One region of the Pseudomonas sp. NPDC089407 genome, then DNA from elsewhere that is predicted to be linked to it. Evidence: riboswitches for the same ligand, from Rfam matches in the RefSeq annotation. Region 1 holds a riboswitch; the other holds the start of a gene.
The links. Region 1 has a riboswitch for cobalamin ahead of cobO (cob(I)yrinic acid a,c-diamide adenosyltransferase). Riboswitches for the same ligand answer to the same signal wherever they lie in the genome.
Positions count from the first base shown of each region.

Region 2: it holds a riboswitch for cobalamin, as region 1 does, so the genes downstream of both, ACI2KG_RS22190 (CbtB-domain containing protein) here and cobO (cob(I)yrinic acid a,c-diamide adenosyltransferase) in region 1, are expected to answer to the same signal.

Region 1 covers NZ_JBJDNB010000036.1:95-3,869, forward strand. Annotated here, with positions in the region: gene ACI2KG_RS23375 (hypothetical protein) at 87-665, opposite strand; cobalamin riboswitch at 801-1,021, shown strand; gene cobO (cob(I)yrinic acid a,c-diamide adenosyltransferase) at 1,142-1,753, shown strand; gene ACI2KG_RS23385 (cobyrinate a,c-diamide synthase) at 1,750-3,045, shown strand; gene bluB (5,6-dimethylbenzimidazole synthase) at 3,042-3,692, shown strand; gene cbiB (adenosylcobinamide-phosphate synthase CbiB) at 3,689-3,775, shown strand, end outside.
Region 2 covers NZ_JBJDNB010000032.1:41,086-44,860, reverse strand. Annotated here, with positions in the region: gene ACI2KG_RS22200 (LacI family DNA-binding transcriptional regulator) at 1-83, shown strand, start outside; gene ACI2KG_RS22195 (RHS repeat-associated core domain-containing protein) at 324-1,247, shown strand; cobalamin riboswitch at 1,346-1,570, shown strand; gene ACI2KG_RS22190 (CbtB-domain containing protein) at 1,663-1,851, shown strand; gene ACI2KG_RS22185 (CbtA family protein) at 1,861-2,547, shown strand; gene ACI2KG_RS22180 (cobalamin biosynthesis protein) at 2,547-2,933, shown strand; gene cobM (precorrin-4 C(11)-methyltransferase) at 2,967-3,719, shown strand.

The DNA.
Region 1 (3,775 bases):
CGAAGATCAAGATCAAGATCAAAAGCCAGATCAAAAGCCAAGATCAAAAGCCAGATCAAAAGCCAGATCAAAAGCCCGGCGATGGCTTAAGCCTGCTTGAGCAACAACGCAACCCCCGGAAAATACTGCCCCAGTTCGTTATGCAACTTGCGGTAGGCATACGGAAAGTACCAGGCGATGGCGCAGGCGCTGTGCTTCTGCAGGTCATCGACCAGATCCTGCAGCTCTTCGGGGCTGGCATGGTGGCCAGCCTTCCACGGGCTGACGAACAGCGCCCCGGCCTTCAACTGGCTGGGATAGGCCACTTGACGGGCGCGCGCTGCGGTTTCTTGCAGGGCGGTCGCCATGTCCAGCTTGGCGACCTTTGGCCAACGCTGGCTGACGCTGAGGTACAGCACCTCGTCAGCACTGCTGATCGACAGGTCGCAACGCCCTTCATGCTCACCTTCGTCGCGCTGCTTCTTGCCGGCAAACTGCTGCAGGGCTGCCAGTTCAGCCTGCCAGGCTGCTGCTGCCAGCAGCCCGGCATTGGCGGCGGCGCCGTGCCAGTAGGGGGCTTCGGCATCGCCGGCAAACTGATTGAAGCGATCGATGCAATCGACCCAGCGCTCCAGCGCCGGGCTGAGGAACTGCAGGTTGGCGTTGTTGATGATCAGGCCTCGCATGCTGAGCTCTCCTGTTGTGTTTGTGTTGGCATACAGTCGCGAGTAGTGGCTATGTGATATCAGTGTGGCACAGCCTGGCGATTTGGCCATTCAACGAGGGGCTGCTTCGATTGACGCTCCGGGTACAACCCTCTAACCTTCGCGCGTGTTTCAGGTGCCCTGCCAGCCCCGACTGGGCAGGGTGAAACTGGGAAGCCGGTGGGCGCCAGCATGGCGCGATTCCGGCGCTGCCCCCGCAACGGTAGGTGAGTCGCGGCCGCGCAGGGCCACTGGGTGCAAGCACCCGGGAAGGCGCGCAGGCCAGGGCCAAGGCCCGCTCACAAGCCCGGAGACCGGCCTGATATCTGCCAACGGCATCACGGAGGGTGATGCGCGGTGCACCATGGCGCCTTGCCATGGCCCCTGCGCGTTCTCCGTCTGCCTGCCTATTCCCTGCCGCCGCGCCTTGCCGTGGTGCCAGCCTGCGGAGAACCCTGATGAGCGAACCCACCGAACGCGACGAACGCCACCTGGCGCGCATGCAGCGCAAGAAGGCGATCATCGACGAACGTATTGCCAATTCCCCCAACGAGTGCGGCCTGCTGCTGGTGCTGACCGGCAATGGCAAGGGCAAGAGCAGCTCGGCCTTCGGCATGCTCGCGCGCGCCCTGGGCCATGGCATGCAGTGCGGTGTGGTGCAGTTCATCAAAGGCCGCAACAGCACCGGAGAAGAGCTGTTCTTCCGCCGCTTCCCCGAGCAGGTGCGCTACCACGTGATGGGCGAGGGTTTTACCTGGGAAACCCAGGACCGCCAGCGCGACATCGCCGCCGCTGAAGCGGCCTGGGCGGTATCGCGCCAGTTGCTGCAGGACCCAAGCGTGCAATTTGTGGTGCTGGATGAACTGAACATCGCCCTCAAGCACGGCTATCTCGACCTTGACCAGGTGCTGTCCGACATCCAGGCCCGCCCGCCCAAGCAGCACGTGATTCTCACCGGCCGCGCTGCCAAGCCTGAAATGATCGAACTGGCCGACACCGTGACCGAGATGGGCATGCTCAAGCATGCCTTCCAGGCCGGCATCCGCGCACAGAAGGGCGTCGAACTGTGAGCCAGGCGCGCCATTGCCCCGCCGTGCTGATTGCGGCACCCGCTTCGGGCCAGGGCAAGACCACCGTCACTGCCGCACTGGCTCGCCTGCACCGCAACCTCGGACGCAAGGTGCGGGTGTTCAAGTGTGGGCCGGACTTTCTTGACCCCATGATTCTCGAGCGGGCCAGCGGCGCGCCGGTGTACCAGCTGGACCTGTGGATGATCGGCGCCGAGGAAAGCCGGCGGCTGTTATGGGAAGCGGCTGGTGAGGCCGACCTGATTCTGATCGAAGGCGTGATGGGGTTGTTCGATGGCACCCCGTCCAGCGCCGACCTGGCGCGCCACTTCGGTGTGCCGGTGCTGGCGGTGATCGACGGCACGGCCATGGCCCAGACCTTTGGCGCACTGGCCCTGGGCCTGGCGCGTTACCAGGCCGACCTGCCGTTTGCCGGTGTGCTGGCCAACCGGGTGGGCAGCCTGCGCCACGCGCAACTGCTGGAAGGCAGCCTGACCGAAGGCTTGCGCTGGTATGGCGGTTTGTCCCGCGAACGCGGTATCGAACTGCCCAGCCGTCACCTGGGCCTGGTCCAGGCCAGTGAACTGAATGACCTGGATGCCCGCCTGGACGCTGCCGCCGAGGCGCTGGGCGCCAGTTGCGACGCGGCACTGCCGCCACCGGTAAGCTTTGCCGAACCCGTGCCGCAAGCCTGCGCCGCCTCGTTGGCGGGTGTGCGTATCGGCGTGGCGCGGGACGAGGCGTTCGCCTTTACCTATGGCGCCAACCTCGAGTTGCTGCGCAACCTCGGTGCCCAGCTGGAATTCTTCTCGCCGTTGCACGACCGCGTGCTGCCTGCAGTAGACAGCCTATACCTGCCGGGCGGCTACCCCGAGCTGCACCATCACGCGCTGGCTGCCAACGCACCGATGTGCGAAGCGATCCGTGCCCACCATGCACAGGGCAAGCCGTTGCTGGCCGAATGCGGCGGTATGTTGTACCTGCTCGATGCCCTGACCGATGTGGCCGGCGAGCGCGCCGAACTGCTTGGCCTGCTGGCGGGCGAGGCAACCATGCAGAAGCGTTTGGCGGCTTTGGCCTTGCAGGCGGTGGAATTGCCGGAAGGCACCCTGCGCGGGCATACCTACCACCATTCGCTGACCAGCACCGCGCTGGAGCCGATCGCCCGCGGCCTGAGCCCCAACGGCGGACGCGGCAATGAAGCCGTGTACCGGCTGGGGCGGCTGACGGCCTCTTACGTGCATTTCTACTTCCCTTCCAACCCGGATGCGGCGGCGGCGCTGTTGCGACCATGAGCGAACACGCTTTCAGCGACGCCGAACGCGCCGCAATCTACCGGGCCATCGGCGAGCGCCGCGACATGCGCCATTTCGCCGGTGGCCATGTGGCGCCGGCGCTGTTGGGCCGCTTGCTGGCTGCCGCGCACCAGGCGCCCAGTGTCGGGCTGATGCAGCCCTGGCGTTTCATCCGCATCACCCAGCGCGACCTGCGCACGCGCATCCAGGCGCTGGTGGAGGCGGAGCGGGTGCGCACTGCCGACGCGTTGGGTGAGCGTTCCGATGCCTTCATGAAACTGAAGGTGGAAGGCATCAACGACTGTGCCGAGCTGCTGGTGGCGGCGTTGATGGACAACCGCGAGCCGCACATCTTCGGCCGCCGCACCCTGCCGGAAATGGACCTGGCCTCGCTGGCCTGTGCCATCCAGAACCTGTGGCTGGCAGCGCGCGGCGAAGGGCTGGGCATGGGCTGGGTGTCGCTGTTCGATCCGCTGCAACTGGCGGCGCTGCTGGGCATGCCCGCCGGCGCCAAGCCGGTGGCGGTGCTGTGCCTGGGGCCGGTCACCGAGTTCTACCCGGTGCCGATGCTGGTACAGGAAAACTGGGCCGAAGCGCGGCCCTTGAGCGAAATGCTTTTTGAGAACCAATGGGGAGAGCGTCAATGAGTGTGGCCTTGCTGACTGTGGCCGGGGTGGCGCTGGACGCGTTGCTCGGTGAGCCGCAGCGCCGCCATCCGCTGGTGGCCTTC
Region 2 (3,775 bases), on a different contig from region 1:
ATCTGGGTGTGGCGGCGTGCGAGGGGGAGGTGCAGCGGCTGAACTTGTTGACGTGTGAGTTGGTTGCCCGCGAAAGCGGCTGAAACGCAAGTCGAGACAGGTGCTGTGACAATCCTCGCGACACAAGGCCTCACTTACAAGGGACCGCGCAACCCCGGCCTATTACGCGGTCCTTTGTAGGAGCGGGTTCACCCGCGAAGAGGCCAGCACAGCCGCCTCTCACCTGAAGAAACGCCCCATGCCCTGCTGCAACTGGCAATTTTGCCAGTTGCAAACTTGCCTGCTCCGCTTCAGGGTTTAGCCAAAAGCGGGAAGATGCATGCATGAAAAATTTTTATCAAAAAAAAACACTAAACACCCTATTGATGTCTAATGGCACGACCCAGTTATTCGGCCACGACCGCCAAATACAGGCTATAAAAGCAACCGCCTTACGCAGCATAAGTTTACTCGCAACAACGCATATGCATTCACCCATGGCTGCCCAAGACTCTAAAATCTTTCATCCTCTGGTAAACAATCCGTTCGGCTTCATGAGTCTGCCTGAAGGGCAGACTGTTGGGTTCAATGGAGAGCGTATTGACATGCAGAGCTGCATGTATGCATTGGGCCAAGGTTATCGTTGGTATTCAACAGCATTGATGAGGTTTGCCAGCACTGACAGCGTGAGTCCCTTCGGCGCAGGGGGTATCAATGCTTATGCTTATGCGCTCAACGACCCTGTCAATCACTTTGATCCGGACGGTCATATTACCGTTGGCCCAATGATTCACGGAATAAAGATGCGACGTTTCCATCGCAGCTTTGAAAAACTGATCACTATCGACGACAAATTCGGCGTGTATAGATCTCAAGGCAGCCTCTTCAAGAAACCGAAACTACTTGTATACGCGCACGGCAACGAAAACGCCCTCAATATCGGCGGCGAATCCTTGGACGCACGCGAATTCACAGATTGGCTCCATCAAAACCGAATAAATTCCAACCGCTATAGAAAGGTTGTTCTGGCCAGTTGCCTGAGCGGCTTGGGATTCGCCCAGGAATTTGCAAATATCAACACGATCAAAGTTAAAGCGGCCCCCGGTAAAATTGATGGTGCGATGATTGACGATGTCATTAAAGGCAGGTCTATGTTTGGGTTACTATCCGAACCCTATGAAGGCATGCCTAAAGGCTCTCCAGATCGACCCTGGGCCTACGAGTTTGAGCGCTTTACGCCCCAGAAGGCGGCAATCCGAGGGTCGTAATACCGAACAACGTGGCGAAACGCTATAATGCACCACTGCACAGGCCTAAAGTACAAGCTGTAGCGCTGGCAATTGACGCCACGCCCGCCCCATGCTCTCCTTATGCCTCACGTTCAGGTGCCCCCACAGGGGGTGAAACGGGAAACCGGTGCGTCGCAGGCCCTCATCAGGGCCGGGCAATTCCGGTGCTGCCCCCGCAACGGTAAGCGAGCGAAACGTCTGTACCACTGTGCCTTGTAGTGCGGCATGGGAAGGTGACGTTTTTCCAGGAGCCCTGCTTCTCCTCGCAAGCCCGGAGACCGGCCTGGCGTTCATGAACACCCCGCGGTGGGCGGGCGCTGTTGCATTCCCCTGGGTTTCCATGCCTGGGGCTGCCGCGCTTGCCCATTGCCCATAAAAAGCAGAGGAACGCGTCATGCCCGTCACCAGCACCAAGCCTCACAGCCTAGCCACCCCCGTTACCCTCAGCCAGCGCGTAGTCATCGCTGTCGGCGCCAGCCTGCTGGGCATTTGCCTGGTGTACTTCGCCGGTTTCTCGCACATCGAGGCCGTGCACAACGCCGCCCACGACACCCGCCACAGCGCCGCCTTCCCCTGCCACTGAGTAGCCCCGATGATTACGCGCATTGCCCGTACCGCGGGCTTCAGTGGGCTGCTTGCGGCCTTGTTGCTGACCTTGCTGCAAAGTTTCTGGGTCGCCCCGCTAATTCTTCAAGCGGAAACCTACGAGTCCTCGGCCCCGGCCGCCCACCACGAACATGGCAGCGAAGCGCCTGCCCATGAACACAGCGCCGAAGCCTGGTCGCCGGAAGACGGCTGGCAACGTGTGCTGTCTACCACCGGTGGCAACCTGGTGGTGGCGGTCGGGTTCGCCCTCATCCTCGCCGCCCTGTACAACCTGCGCGAGCCAACGCGCGCCGGCACGGGCGCCTTGTGGGGCCTGGCCGGCTTCGCCGTGTTCTGCCTGGCGCCAACCCTCGGCCTGCCGCCGGAATTGCCGGGTACCGCGGCTGCCGACCTGGGGCAACGCCAGGCCTGGTGGATCGGCACCGCCGGTGCCACCGCCCTGGGCCTGGCGTTGCTGGTGTTCGCCCGCCACTGGCTGCTGAAGGCGCTGGGCGCCGTGCTGCTGGTGATCCCCCATGTGATCGGTGCTCCGCAACCGGACGTGCACGAGAGCCTGGCCCCCGAAGCACTGGAAACCCAGTTCAAGGTGGCCTCGTGGCTGACCAATGCTGCCTTCTGGCTGGCCTTGGGGCTGCTCAGCGCGTGGCTGTTCCGCCGCTCCAGTCAGGCCTGATGCCGGCCTTCTACGCCGGTTTCGGCTGCCGCCGGGGTTGCCCGGCGGATACCCTGCAGCGCGTACTGTGCCAAGCCCTGGACAACCTGGGCCTGGCACTGGCTGACCTGCGCGGCATCGCCAGCATCAGCCTGAAGGCCGACGAACCCGGCTTGCAGCAATTGGCCGAACGCCTCGGTTTGCCCCTTGTGCTGTACCATAGCGAGCAGTTGCAAGCTTACGAGCCACTACTCAGCCACCGCTCCGCCACCGCCCATGCCCACACGGGCTGCTGGGGCGTGGCTGAGAGCGCAGCGCTAGCCCTGGCCAGCCAACAGCCAGGCACGCCCCGACTGCTGCTGACTCGCCAGGTTCTGGGCCCGGCGACCCTCGCCCTGGCCTGCTGAACGTTTCATCCCTCTTTTTTGCAAGGACACTCCATGACCGTCTACTTCATCGGCGCTGGCCCCGGCGACCCGGAACTGATCACGGTCAAAGGCCAACGGCTGATTCGCCAGTGCCCGGTGATCATCTTTGCCGGCTCGCTGGTGCCTGCCGCCGTGCTCGAAGGCCACCAGGCCGAAACGGTAATCAACAGTGCCGAGTTGCACCTGGAGCAGATCATTACGGCCATGCACCATGCCCACCAACAAGGCCAGGATGTGGCCCGGGTGCACAGCGGCGACCCCAGCCTGTACGGCGCGATCGGCGAGCAGATCCGCCACCTGCAGGCCTTGGGCATCGACTACCAGATCATTCCCGGGGTCACCGCCACGGCGGCCAGCGCTGCCTTGCTCGGCTGCGAACTGACCCTGCCTCAGGTCGCGCAGACGGTGATCCTCACCCGCTATGGCGACAGCTCGCCCATGCCGCCCGGCGAGCAACTGGGCGATTTGGCGCGCCATGGCAGCACGCTGGCGATTCACCTGGGGGTCAAGCACCTGTCGCGGATTGTCGACGAGTTGCTGCCGCACTACGGCGGGCACTGCCCGGTGGCCGTGGTACACCGCGCTACCTGGCCGGACCAGGACTGGGTACGCGGCACGCTCGGCGACATCGTCGAGCGCGTGGCCGCCAAGGGTTTTCGCCGCACGGCGCTGATCCTGGTCGGCCACGTGCTGGGGGATACGCCGTTCGCCGAATCGGCCTTGTACCGCGCTGGCCACGCCCACCTGTATCGCCCTGGCGACTAAACGTTGCCAGCCTTGTCATGGGCGTAGCAGACTCCGGGTTCCCGCCTGCGAACAGG